Regions from separate parts of the Shewanella sp. MM_2022_3 genome, predicted to be linked through region 2. Evidence: riboswitches for the same ligand, from Rfam matches in the RefSeq annotation. Region 2 holds a riboswitch; each other region holds the start of a gene.
What was found. Region 2 has a riboswitch for lysine ahead of MMG82_RS17610 (Na+/H+ antiporter NhaC family protein). Riboswitches for the same ligand answer to the same signal wherever they lie in the genome.
Positions count from the first base shown of each region.

Region 1 (4,591 bases), on a different contig from region 2:
GATCATGGAAGGCACAGGCCCCACCACCACAGGAGATTTTCTCCTCGCCATTTGTGAAAAACTGACTACACGTAAAGTCGATTTTATCGATACGCTAGAGGAGCAACTTTCAGAATTAGAAGAACAAGTTGTTTCTGGCAATGTTAAAGATTTACGTACTGATATTGCCGAACTACGCCGACAAACCGTAGCCTTGCGCCGCTATTTAGGCCCACAGAAAGAAGCCTTCACTAAGATGCTGTCCGATCAATTTGTGCTGTTTAATGAGCCCGAAAAACTTAAGATGCGCGAAACCACGGATAAGCTTATTCGCACAATTGAAGACTTAGATGCACTGCGCGACCGAGCCAATGTGACCCAGGAAGAATTACTCAGCCAGCAATCGGAGCAGCTAAACAAGCGCTTGTATTTCTTATCCTTAGTCTCGGCAATTTTCTTGCCTCTAGGCTTTTTAACCGGTTTGCTTGGGGTCAATATCGGCGGTATTCCCGGTGCGGATAACGCATGGGCTTTTGCGACCTTCTGCGGCATTTTAATATCGCTGGTTGCCCTGCAAATGGCGCTCTTCTATCGCTTTAAGTGGTTGTAGACTGTAATAAAAAACGCCAATCTCGAGATTGGCGTTTTGTTTTGCAGATTGCCGTTAATACGGCAATTCAAACAGGTTGGTCATGACTTTATAGAGCTCTGTGCCTTGATGCACCGACGCCGAGGCAAAATGGAGTATAGGCACACAATCCTGCGGCAAACTGAGTGCCGTCAGCTCCTGCGCACTGCCATATAAGTCGAGTCGCAGCAGATTGACTAAGGTCTCACCCGCTGCAAGCGGCTCTCCCACGGGCGCCACATATTCCACCAAGCCCGCCATAGGCGCATGGTACTTTTTGTAATCCTTAAGATAACAGCCAAAACGCGGCATATTAACGGGTTCCACTTGCTCGGCAATCACCCCTCGATGGCTTAAATAGGCCAAAATGCCTTTAGCATCGACTAAAGCATCCTCAAGGCAAATGCGTTCTTGGCTCGCCAGTTCCAAGGTAAAAGCTGAAACGGCGATATTGAGATCCCGCCCCTGCGCTTTTGCCACTTCACTCAATTGCCACCAAGGACAAAATGCCGCCTCATCCATTGCGCCACCAAAACTATTGGGGATCACCAGTGTGTAAGGAATCGTGAAAAACTGCGCCGCGGCAATATCATATTCAGGGCAATACAAATGTTTACAGGATTTAGGCCCAGTATGCAGATCGAGCACTATATCCGCCGCATGGGCCATAGCCTGTAAGCTAACCGCCAATCTGTGGCCCGTGGTCACACCCCAATCATTACGTAACCGCTGCTGGCAAGCTTCAATCAAGGTGCTGCGATATGCTTGAATAAGTTCGCTATCGCTAAGCTCGGCATGCTCGCTGTACCAAGCGGGTAAATCTATCGCGTGATTTAAGTACTCACGATTCCAGTTTACGCCAGTGATAGGGTCAAAACGCCCCAATGTAAACTCACCGCTTTTTTGATTAATCCCCAGCGGATTAGCCAAGGGCACTAAGGTAATCTCACCTAAGATGTGGCAATTTTCCAACTGTTTCATCAATTGATAAATCACCGCATTGCCTTGCACCTCAGCGCCATGGACATTAGCCTGAATATACACTTTAGGGCCAGATACGTGACCACTTGGCTTGAAGTGATAAATCGGCAGCGTCAGAGCCTGCCCTGCGGCAAGCTCCCCAATTTGCAGAGACGATGTTGTCGGCAACATACTAAACGCCTTCAAACAAATTTTCGTGCAACGCTTTAACCACTTGTGCCGCTTCGGATTCGGCTACTAACACACACAAGTTATGCGGGCTGGCACCTTGGCAGATCATCCGCACATTATGGGGTTCGAGCACTTCAAACACGCGGCGACAAATACCCGCAGTCGTAGCGATACGATTACCGATAATCGCCACCAATGCTAAACCATCCTCCACGCGCACGCGGCAATGTTGCGATAATTCTTGCAGCAACGCTTCACTTAATAAACCTTGCCCGCTTGAATCGGAGCCGGTTTTATCTAGAGTGAGCGATACGTTAACTTCGGAGGTAGTGATCAAATCCACACTGATCTTGTGTCTTGCCAATGTGGCAAAGGTTTCAGCCAAGAAGCCCTGTGCATGCAGCATTTGTAGGCTGTGCAGATTGAGTAGCGTCTGGTCGCGGCGCAGCGCCACCGCGCGGAACACGGGTGCATCTTCAACCTGATGGCGGATCCAAGTGCCACCCCTTTCAGGCTCCTTGCTTGAACCGACAAACACTTGAATTTGTTGGCGCACGGCCGGAAGAATCGTCGCAGGATGTAATACTTTGGCACCGAAGGTCGCCATTTCAGCGGCTTCGTTAAAACTGATTTCGGCAATCGGATGGGCGTTTGGCGCGAGGCGCGGATCGGTCGTGTAAATCCCGGCCACATCGGTCCAAATCTCAACCGCAGAGGCTTTTAAGGCTTCGGCTAACAGTGCCGCAGAATAGTCGCTACCGCCACGGCCAAGCGTAGTGGTTTGTCCCGCCTCATCTGAACCAATAAAGCCTTGAGTCACAATCACTTGTTCAGATAACAGCGGCAGTAAATGCTCACGAGAGAGAGAGGCAATTTGCTCAACCTGTGGCTCGGCGCGGCCAAAATGGCTGTCGGTTCGCAGCACACGGCGCACATCAAAGGCACTCGAGTTAGCGCCTTTTTCCCGCAATACCGCCGCAAATAATGCCGACGAACACTGCTCGCCAAGGGACAATAACTCATCCATGGTGGCCTTACTGCGCTGGGACGCCAGCGCTTCGCTTAATACCGCCATACGGCTTAACAGCTTATCTAATGCGGCAGCAACATCGTTAGGGCGACCCAGTTTATCTAAGATAGCGTATTGAATCTGCGCAATTTGCTTTAATCGTTGTAAGCGACCATCGTCGTTTATTGACTCTTGGGTCAGTTCAACCAACAGGTTCGTCACGCCACTGGAGGCGCTAACCACCACTAAACGGCAATCGGGATTGCTCAGTACGATATCGGCGCAGCGATTCATTGCACCGTAATCAGCGACTGAAGTACCACCAAATTTTGCGACAACAAGGGACATTAGCGCACCTCCGCAGAAGCAGAAGACACGGCACAAACTAGGATAAGATATTGATTAACTAACATGATTACGCTCCGAACTAACTTCGTTCGAAGAGCCTGGTGCTCAATGATACGCACCCCAATAGAAGGGAAACAGCAATCGTCACCAGAAGCTCTCCACCAATTACAGGTGACAATCGTTAGGATTCAGCCTAAGCGACCGACATAAACATGCAGCAACCATATCTATGCCTCGGCGTTAATCTCCCTCATCAATCATCGCTGGAGTTTGTGCTCCTCTGACTGACTACCTAGTTAACGCTCCTCTTCTGTTCCTTTCCGCCGGAAAGGGACGAAAAAAGTAGCAATAAACCCCTAATGAAGTCAATGCTAATTTCACACACTATATACAAATTCAATAAACGCATTTAAAAACAATGGGAATTTAAAACGTTTGCGACTCATGCCAAATGAGAATAGGGAAAAATCAATCAGATCTAGCAAAGAAGAAAAACAAACTAGCCTTGCCGTGAGAGCAGCAAAGCTTAGCCAGAGGAGCGATTAAAAGCGTCAATCGCGGTTAGGTGACCAAGTCCGGTAGCTCATAAACCAAACGCACATAGTCGTTAAATCGACCTAAACACACCTCTGTTTGCCCGGCTAAAGTACAAGGCACTAAACTCACCTCGCCCTGTTCCACCATGTAGATAGCGTATTGATTAAACTTTTTTCCCAACTGCAAGGCCATGCTGCGATCAATAAACACGGCCCAGCTCTTCTCCATATGGGATAAATCTGGCGATGCCCCAATCAGTGCACGATAGGGACTGCCTAATAATTCAATTTCACGTAGAAGTTGGCGGTCGAGTAATCGGTTTTGGCTGGGAGTGAGGAGGGTTGAAGCGGGATTATGGGCGGTAATTACAGCAAAGGAAAAATCACAGGATAATGCTTGAGTAAGCAAAAACAACGGCGTTTGATAATGCTGCCACAAATCTTGAGTCATGTTGTCCATTGGTAGTCTAGTCGAAAAATGAACCCGCGCTAGTTTAACAGAGAGCCTAAAAAATCCAAAGAGGCGTGAACTGGCTCACAAGAATTAAAAATACATTAGTTATACTAATCAATGACTAAAGTAAATATCATGGTAAATCAGCGTCTCAGCCTGAAATTTGTTAACATTTCATTTGTTAACAAATGCCTAAAACGAGTACAATGTCGTCATTGGCCAGTTAAGCAGATAACATTAAGTTTGCTTAATCTTGACAAGGGTTTGTTAGATTCCTCTGCGAAATCACCTTATGCTGGCCAGACATCTTTTAAAATGTGTTCTACATTTGATTTATCATTTAAACATTTTAAAAAAAACAATAGTTAAGGAACTATTTTTAACTATTGCTTATCGAAGTTGATACTGGTTACGTTTTATCGTATTACACTTTAAACGTTCACTTATATACATCCTGACGTGTAGCCGTGAAGATCTTCCCTTTG
Region 1 is NZ_JAKZGV010000001.1:49,076-53,666, forward strand. Features, by position in the region: gene MMG82_RS00265 (zinc transporter ZntB) at 1-589, shown strand, start outside; gene MMG82_RS00270 (succinylglutamate desuccinylase/aspartoacylase family protein) at 644-1,759, opposite strand; gene lysC (lysine-sensitive aspartokinase 3) at 1,761-3,116, opposite strand; lysine riboswitch at 3,260-3,434, opposite strand; gene MMG82_RS00280 (DUF3293 domain-containing protein) at 3,678-4,112, opposite strand.
Region 1: linked by a shared signal. The riboswitch ahead of lysC (lysine-sensitive aspartokinase 3) and the one ahead of MMG82_RS17610 (Na+/H+ antiporter NhaC family protein) in region 2 are both predicted to bind lysine.

Region 2 (4,591 bases):
TTTCTATGCTGATTACTTTGCCCGTGAAGGTAAACGCGGTGGCGCATGGATGAGCTCGTTTGTAGGGCAATCCTTCCTCGAAGGTACTAAGCCTGTCGTAGTTAACGTGATGAACATTAAAAAGGCGCCTGAAGGCCAACCTACCTTCGTCAGCTATAACGAAGTCACCACGATGTTCCACGAAATGGGCCACGGTACCCACGGTATGTTCTCCAAAGTGACTTACCCAAGTCTTTCTGGGACTTCGGTATCCCGTGACTTTGTGGAATTTCCATCGACTTTCGAAGAAGATTGGGCGGCCCACCCTAAAGTGTTAGCCAACTACGCCAAGCACTACGAAACAGGCAAGCCTATCCCTGATGAGTTACTGCAAAAACTATTAAAATCCGGCAGCTTTAACCAAGGCTTCGATACGTTAGAATATATGGCTGCGGCGCTAGTGGATATGGAATGGCACTCATTAAGCCCTGATGCACCATTGCAAGATGTAGCGACCTTTGAGGCTAATGCGCTGAAAAAGCACGGCTTAAATATCACCGCCGTACCACCACGTTATAAGTCAACTTACTTTGCCCACGCCTTCCCAGGTGGTTACTCAGCAAGTTACTACGCGTATATGTGGAGTGAAATTTTAGCGGCTGACGCCTTTGCCTATGTGCAAACCCAAGGCGGCCTAAACCGTGAGATCGGCATGAAATACCGTAAGACCATTCGCGAAGTGGGCAACAGTATTGCGCCAATGGAAGCTTACAAGAACTTCCGCGGCCAAGAGCCTACCACTGAAGGTTTACTCAACCGCCGTGGGCTCAATCAGACTCAGTAATTTTAGATACTGAGTAGATAAAAATCAGCCAGCATAGTTGCTGGCTGATTTGTTTTACATTCTCAAGATAAGAGCGAAGTTAAATCACGGACTTATAAAGCCGTACTTTTGGATTTAATGCGCAAACCAAAAATCGTCAATACAAACAATATGCTACAAGTCACTAATCCTGCATTGACCGATTCAGTTAAGCCAAGCACTACGTAGCCGATCATGCTGATCAGCGCAACGATTACGGCGTAGGGAAGCTGCGTCACTACGTGGTCGATATGATGGCAACTGGCCCCCGTCGACGACAAAATAGTGGTATCAGAAATCGGTGAACAATGATCACCAAATACCGCCCCCGCTAATACCGAAGCCAGCATAGGTAACATCATAGCTGTGTGACTGCCCATCGCCATATCGGCGGCAATCGGCAGCATAATCCCGAACGTACCCCAACTGGTTCCTGTAGAGAATGCAGTCAGGCCCGCTAACACAAACATTAATGCAGGTAAGAAAGCAAAGGGAATATTCCCAGTGGCTAGGCTAGCCATAAACTTACCGGTTTCAAGCTGGCCGATCACACCTGCAATGGTCCAAGCAAATAACAAGATGTAAATCGCAGGCAACATAGAGCGAGCGCCCTGCACTACACCTTTTAATACCATTGATTTTTCAACGCCTTGCACTAAGTTAAGTACCAGCGCAACCGCTAAACCAATCAGGGCACCAAAGAACAGTGATGAACTCACATCGGTTTTCTCGAAAGCAGAAATAATATTAAATTCAATGCCTTCTTTAGCTAATACTTGAGCACCGCTATCGATCATAAAATACAGGGTCGCAAATACCAGTACTGTGATAGGTAGGAATAACCCAAGGATTTTACCTGTTTCAGCTTCGGGTAAATCAGCATTAGCACCTGGCGGTAAACCTTTAGTCTCATCGTATAAATTACCGCGCATGGCATTTAATTCATGTTCACGCATAGGGCCAACATCTAAGCCCATAAACGCCACACAAAGCAGTAATAATAAAGAGAATATTGCGTAGAAATTCATAGGGATCATTTGAATAAATACACTCAAATGACCAGAGTCCGCAAAACCATGTGCTGTTAATATTCCGCCAATTAACGCAATAATATAAGCGCCCCAACTTGATACCGGTGAAATGACACAAACTGGTGCTGCGGTAGAATCTAATAAATAAGCTAACTTAGCGCGGGAAATATGGTAACGGTCGGTAACAGGCCTTGCGACAGACCCAACGACTAAGCTATTGAAATAATCGTCAATAAAAACAACACAGCCTAAAAACATGGTCAGTAATTTCGCATCGCGCTTATTACGAATATGTAACCTTGCCCAATCAGCAAATGCCCGTGCACTACCACTCACAGTAATTAGAGCGGTGATCATCCCCAATGCAATCAAGAAACCGAGAATGTATAAATTCCAAGAATTTACGCCATCATCCGACCAAAAAAGTCCTTTTACACTGTTAAATAAAAACTCACCGCTGGCCACAGGAGAAAATTGATTGAGCAATAATACTCCAATCACAATTCCTAAACCGAGGGAAAGAAGCACTCGGCGAGTAAAAATCGCCAATACAATTGCAACCACAGGCGGGAGCAAAGAAAGCGCCGAATCGGCATAACTAACTACAGTCATTGATTATTTCTTCGTCAAAATACGAATGGAGGGCGACTGAACTGGTGGGAAAAGGCAATAGATACCCAAGATCACCTGTCCTATCAGTAGCGCTCCATAGTAACTATTCCTAATATCCGTATCTGGAAATACTATGGCAGTGTTGTACCTATTAGACACAACCCCAGCAGTTGATCGTGATAAATCAAACTACTTCGGCACCAAATCCTTTCGTGAACGATCAACGGAATCACCCTACTGATCACTACTGATATTTGGCGCGCCTCTACTTCTAAGAACGCCCATACATGGGCGTGAGGCTCATAAAAACATAAGCGGCTAAGCAGTTACCACCGCGAAGCCGCTTACTTTGACTTAGCTCACAAATAAAATCAACTTAAGCTTGCAATCAACTGCGGAACGGCTTCGAACAGGTCAGCTTCGAGGCCATAATCGGCAACTTGGAAGATAGGCGCTTCAGGGTCTTTGTTGATAGCCACAATCACCTTAGCGTCTTTCATTCCCGCTAAATGTTGGATCGCGCCTGAAATACCGACTGCAATATAGAGGTTAGGTGCGACAATTTTACCAGTTTGACCGACTTGCAAGTCATTCGGAACAAAGCCTGCGTCAACCGCCGCACGCGAAGCACCTACTGCGGCACCAAGCTTATCAGCCAGTTGCTCTAACATGCCGAAGTTTTCACCGCTGCCCATGCCACGGCCACCAGATACGATAATGCCAGCATTTCCTAACTCTGGACGTGCTGAAACTGTCAGCGCTTGAGACACAAACTGAGCTTTGGCTTCAAACACTTTATCCAAGGTAGTCACAGCAGCATTATTACCCTGTGTAACCGCATCGAACGCACTGGCACGCACTGTCATCACTTTGATAGCGTCATGGCTTTGAACTGTCGCTAAGGCGTTACCCGCATAAATCGGGCGAACAAAGGTATCGCTACTCACCACGCCAATCACTTCCGAAATTTGCGCCACATCTAAAAGTGCTGCCACACGCGGTAACGTGTCTTTACCCGCACTCGATGCCGCTGCGAGAATATGGCTGTAGTTTGGTGCTAAGTCCACCAGCAATTTAGCCACGTTTTCGGCTAAATGCGCTTCATAAGCACTGTTATCGGCGACTAATATTTGCGCGACACCTTGTAGAGCTTGAGCAGCTTGCACCACTGCAACACATTGATGGCCCACCACCAATACATGTACATCACCGCCGATCGCACGAGCTGCGGTGACAACTTTAGCGGTATCCAGTTTCAGCGCCGCATTATCGTGTTCTGCTAATACTAAAATGGCCATTTAGATCACCTTCGCTTCATTCTTTAACTTTTCAACCAGCTCTGCTACCGACGCAACCATAATACCGGCCTTACGTTCAGCAGGCGGCGTTACCTTGATCACCGTTTGATGCGCTTTGAGCGTCACACCTAAATCAGCTACCGTCAGGACGTCTAATGGCTTACGTTTGGCTTTCATGATATTAGGTAATGAGGCATAACGTGGCTCATTCAAACGTAAATCCGCAGTCACCACAGCTGGCAATGGTAGATTTAAGGTTTGCATACCACCATCTATCTCACGAGCAACTTGAAGTGAATTACCTTCAACTTTAATTGCTGAAGCAAAGGTCGCTTGCGGCATATCCGTTAATGCAGCAAACATTTGGCCCGTTTGGTTATTATCACCATCAATGGATTGCTTACCAAACAGCACTAATTGCGCTTGTTCTTTTTCTTGTACGGCTTTAAGTAATTTGGCAATTGATACTGGTGCTAACTCTTCTTCAGTATCAATGTGAATCGCGCGATCAGCACCTAATGCTAATGCGGTACGCAATTGTTCTTGAACGGCTTTATTGCCGATGCTCACGACCACTACTTCAGTAGCACTGCCCGCTTCTTTTAAACGAACCGCTTCTTCTACTGCAATTTCACAAAAAGGGTTCAACGCCATTTTGAGGTTTGCGGTATCAACGCTGGTGTTGTCAGCTTTTACCCTGACCTTCACATTGGCATCAACTACGCGCTTAACAGGCACCAATACTTTCATAGGGCTTCCTTCCTACACTTTCATGTACATGGACAAAACATTGGTGATCACCAATGCAG
Region 2 is NZ_JAKZGV010000047.1:25,147-29,737, reverse strand. Features, by position in the region: gene MMG82_RS17615 (M3 family metallopeptidase) at 1-823, shown strand, start outside; gene MMG82_RS17610 (Na+/H+ antiporter NhaC family protein) at 916-2,484, opposite strand; lysine riboswitch at 2,564-2,760, opposite strand; gene MMG82_RS17605 (FAD-binding protein) at 2,856-3,782, opposite strand; gene MMG82_RS17600 (electron transfer flavoprotein subunit beta/FixA family protein) at 3,783-4,532, opposite strand.

Region 3 (4,591 bases), on a different contig from region 2:
ATTTTCATACGTCTTATCAATTGAATAAGGGCTTTCAACCGCTATAGCTGATACTGAAAAAAAAGATAAAATCACTAATATACTTCTATACATACAGACACCTCACCCAACATCAGTATAATTATTAGTTAATCAACATACTCACGTAAAAATCATCAATTCCAACGGATAAAATCAAAAAGATCGGACAGGCACTTTTTATGCTTTAACAATCGACCAATAACACCTGAGCCGAAGGAATACACCATCCCCTCGGAGTTGCCGCAGGGCATTTGCGTTCGTTGCGTGAGCGAGGCATGGATGCCGAGATAGCGCCAGTCGAATCAGGGACGAGCGTCTGACGCGATAGCATAAGAACGCTTAATGCCCAAGGGGCTTTCAACTCCGTTAGGGGGCGGCAAGGGAGATCCAAGAGGGAATTGCTGTTGATCCCCTCTTGGTCGGGTGTGGGTTGAAGACCCACGACCTTGATTCACCTCGGCCGAAAGGCCGCTAAATAACCAGTTCACTACTTTGTGAACCGACAAAAATCTTTCCATGGCTACCGCACTTGGCTAACACCCATTAGCCAAGGGATTACACTGCTGTAATGCTTTTATAGAATCTAGAATCTAGCATCTAGCATCTAGCATCTAGCATCTAGCATCTAGCATCTAGCATCTAGCATCTAGCATCTAGCATCTAGCATCTAGCATCTAGCATCTAGCATCTAGAGACTTATCGCATATTGTTCAGGAGGTGTTCTCGCGAAATAAAGATACATCTTCCTGATGCAAGTGAACTGAATCGAGGTCACGATTAAGTTTCATCCTTGTTAAAAACCTAAGATAACGTTCTGTTTAACATCTGTCTACCACTTTCACATTACAAATTAGATAGTTAAGTGATGACTTAAGTTTATTTGAATGGATGCAGGCTTACTCAAGCCCACAAAAAACCAAGGGGCCCGTGGGCCCCTGGTTGATAGCGTGTAAAAGTGCCTTATGCCGTAGCTAACAAAGGCTGATTTTTCGTTTTACGCAGATGATAAGCAGTGAAGAGCACAAACCACAGGGCGCTTACGGCGAATCCAGCTAAGGTTGAATGCATAATCCCCATGGCCAAATAGCCTAAGGTGGCGCCAAAGGCGATGGCTAAGGCATAGGGTAGCTGGGTCATCACATGGTCAATATGGTGGCAACCTGCCCCCGTGGCCGACAAAATACTGGTGCTGGAAATCGGCGAGCTATGATCGCCAAACACTGAGCCCGCAAGCACTGCGGCAAGCATTGGCAGCATTAACGCGATATCGCTGGCAGCGGCCATGTCGCCGGCCAGTGGCAACATAATACCAAAGGTGCCCCAACTGGTTCCGGTGGCAAATGCCATGGCGCAGGACAACACAAACACCACCGCAGGCAACACTTCCATTGGTAAGTTACCGTTGGCGAGGGAGGCCAGATATTTGCCTGTCTCAACATCGCGAACAACCGCACCAATCGCCCAGGCAAACAGCAAAATATTAATGGCGGGTAACATGGCCATCACGCCTTGCGGGGCGGCTTTAAGCCAGTTTTTAGCGCCCAATTTTAACCGCAGCGCAAGCAGAATTGACACCGCCAAGCTGCACAGCGCGCCATACACTAGCGAGGAGCCCACATTGGTGTTTTCAAAGGAGCCAAGTACGCTAAATGGCAGCCCTTTTTCATCCAATACTGCCGCACCAGAGGAAATCATAAAATACACGGTCGCGCCGGTGAGGGTTAGGATCGGCAATACCATATCGATCATGCCACCGTTACTTTCTTCAGGGCTTTCCATATCTAAGCCGATTGGACGAGGCTTAGACGGATCCCAAAGCTTCCCCTCCAGCGCCCATGCTTCATGTTTACGCATCGGGCCGATATCCATTTGAAAGATAATCACCACCAGCACCATCAACAGGGTAAACACGGCATACAGATTCATCGGGATCATCTCAACAAAGGCTGAGATTGGACTTTGCTCGCTAATGCCGTGGGCGGCCATAATGCCACCGATAAGCGCGATAATATAAGCGCCCCAAGAAGAGATGGGCATCAATACGCACACGGGCGCAGCGGTAGAATCTAAAAGATAAGCCAGTTTAGCGCGGGAGATTTGAAAGCGATCAGTCACCGGACGGCAAATGGCGCCAACCGACAAACTATGAAAAAAGTCGTCAATAAAAAACGCAAACACCATCACGCCAGTTAAGCCTTTCGCGCCGCGACGGGTCTTAGCGCGCTTAGCTGCCCACTCGGCAAAGGCGCGGGTGGCGCCAGAAACCGTCATCAGACTAATGAGTCCGCCAAGCAACAACATAAACAGCAACATATTGATATTGTCGCGATTAAGTGCGCCATCGACCCAAAAAATCTTCAGCACGGTATTGAACATATAGTGCAATGAATCAAGGGGAGAAAACTGATTGAGCAACAAACTGCCGGCCACAATCCCTACGCCAAGGGATAACAGTACGCGACGTGTGATGATCGCCAAGGCGACGGCTAACAAAGGGGGAAGTACTGACCAACCTGAGTCAGCAAAATGACTAATGTCCATGATCTCTTTTCACCAAAAAACGGGTGGAGATCTACCGAGAGGATAAAGAAACAAAACCTATAGGGAGGTATTACTCCTCAGCCCCTTCAGGTAGCGCTCCATAGTGGATGACTATGGCAGTCTTGCACCTATTTGATGCAAAACCAGCAGCTCGGTTTGATGACCTGGCTACTTCGGCGCTGACTCCTTTCCTTGTACATCTGCGGCATCACCCTCCGCACAAGTAGTCATAGGCAGCGCGCCTCTACTTAAAGGTATTCGAGCGGGCATTCTAGCGAGATGGGAACTGATAGCAAGTATTTTGATCCCACTCGCGTATAAAACAATGAATCACCTACAAGTTGGTAACACAAGAAACATCCACCTTTCAAGCGTTGCAATAGCGCCAAATGGACTTATACGAGTAAATGTTTACCAAAAAAATCTAAGGTTCTTGTCCATGCGAGCTCAGCCGTTTGCTCATCATAACGGGCGGTGGAATCGTTATGGAAACCGTGATTCACATTCGGATAAAGGTAGGCAATATACTCGGCTTTATTGGCCTTTAATTGGGTTTCATACTCGGCCCATGTATCGTTAATCCGTTGATCTAATGCGGCAAATTGCAACATCAACGGGCCTTTCACGCGGCTACGCAGCTCAGTTGCTGCGGGTGTGCCATAAAAAGGCACGCCTGCCGCAAGCTCATCGGGAATGGTGGCGGCGAGCATATTGACGATATAACCACCAAAGCAGAAACCGACGGCACCGAGTTTGCCATTACTCTGCGGGTGCGCCCTTAAAAAATGCGCGGCGGCGATAAAGTCCTGCTCGATTTTAGCTCTATCAAGGCTCGCTTGCATGGCGCGGCCCGCATCATCATTACCAGGATATCCACCAAGGCTGTAAAGCGCATCGGGGGCAAAGACGATATAACCCTTGGCCGCTAAGCGGCGGGCCACATCTTCGATATAGGGATTTAAGCCTCGGTTCTCGTGCACCACCAATACCACAGGGGCTTTTTTACTGAGATCTAAGGTCTTAGGATCGCCCGCCTTTTGGCCTGGGATCAGCAACGCGTTTGGCAAGACTAAATAACCGCGACCTTCACCATAACCATCGGGGGATGGAAATTTCACATAACTGGCTTGAATGCTGGGATCGTTAAAGGAGACTTGCTCGGCTAAGGCGTAATTAGGCATTAGTGCGCCCGTCAGCGTGGTCATGGTAAAACCCAGTGCCACTAGGCCCGCAAGGCGAGCCATAAACTCACGGCGGTCGATAATGCCGTGGGCATATTCGTCATACCAGTCAAAGGCTTCCTGAGGAATGACAGGGAAAGGTGGTGTGGTTAGTTCTGGCTTATGATCTGGGCTCATCGTTCTTTCTCCATTTAACAAGCTAACCACTGGTTTATATTCCCTAGCTTGTGAGTTATCTAGCGGCCTTACCAAGAGTAAAGGATGAGAGCTTATCAGGGCAATTAGCTTTGTGCCGCCTATTTAATAATTCTCCACTCATCAATAGCCAATTTATGGTTGATCATGCGCCCAAATTGGCGTGAGCTTTTTATTCCCTAGGGGCATTTTTGTGTATAATGTCGCCAAACAACATACTAATATCATTACATTTCAATAACATAAGTTACTAATGGAGTTCAAATGGCTATAGGGATATGCAGGGTACTTTGTACCACTGTCACGCTCACGCTTGGGTTAACGGCTTGCGATAATCAGGTTTCTGATAAGTCAGCAAGTATTCCCGCTTCGCGCGAGTATCAGATTATTTCTACTTCACACCTCAACGATGGTTTCGAAACTCGTAAAGTGTTGCAGGCACGATTGCTGCTGGATTACCAGTTACAAGATACAGAAGGTAAGGCGGCCAGCTTAACCACACCACTAACCCATAATGCCCGCTTTTTTATCCAACCTAACCTGCTGCAAATTAGCGATTATGGCATGCCGATCCCGGTAAGTAATATCGACCCAAAAGCCAAATCTAATGAAATCGCTCAGTTGGTTAAAGATGGCTTTAATGTGGAATTTAA
Region 3 is NZ_JAKZGV010000068.1:43-4,633, forward strand. Features, by position in the region: gene MMG82_RS20015 (Na+/H+ antiporter NhaC family protein) at 982-2,562, opposite strand; lysine riboswitch at 2,646-2,817, opposite strand; gene MMG82_RS20020 (dienelactone hydrolase family protein) at 2,958-3,920, opposite strand; gene MMG82_RS20025 (hypothetical protein) at 4,203-4,591, shown strand, end outside.
Region 3: linked by a shared signal. The riboswitch ahead of MMG82_RS20015 (Na+/H+ antiporter NhaC family protein) and the one ahead of MMG82_RS17610 (Na+/H+ antiporter NhaC family protein) in region 2 are both predicted to bind lysine.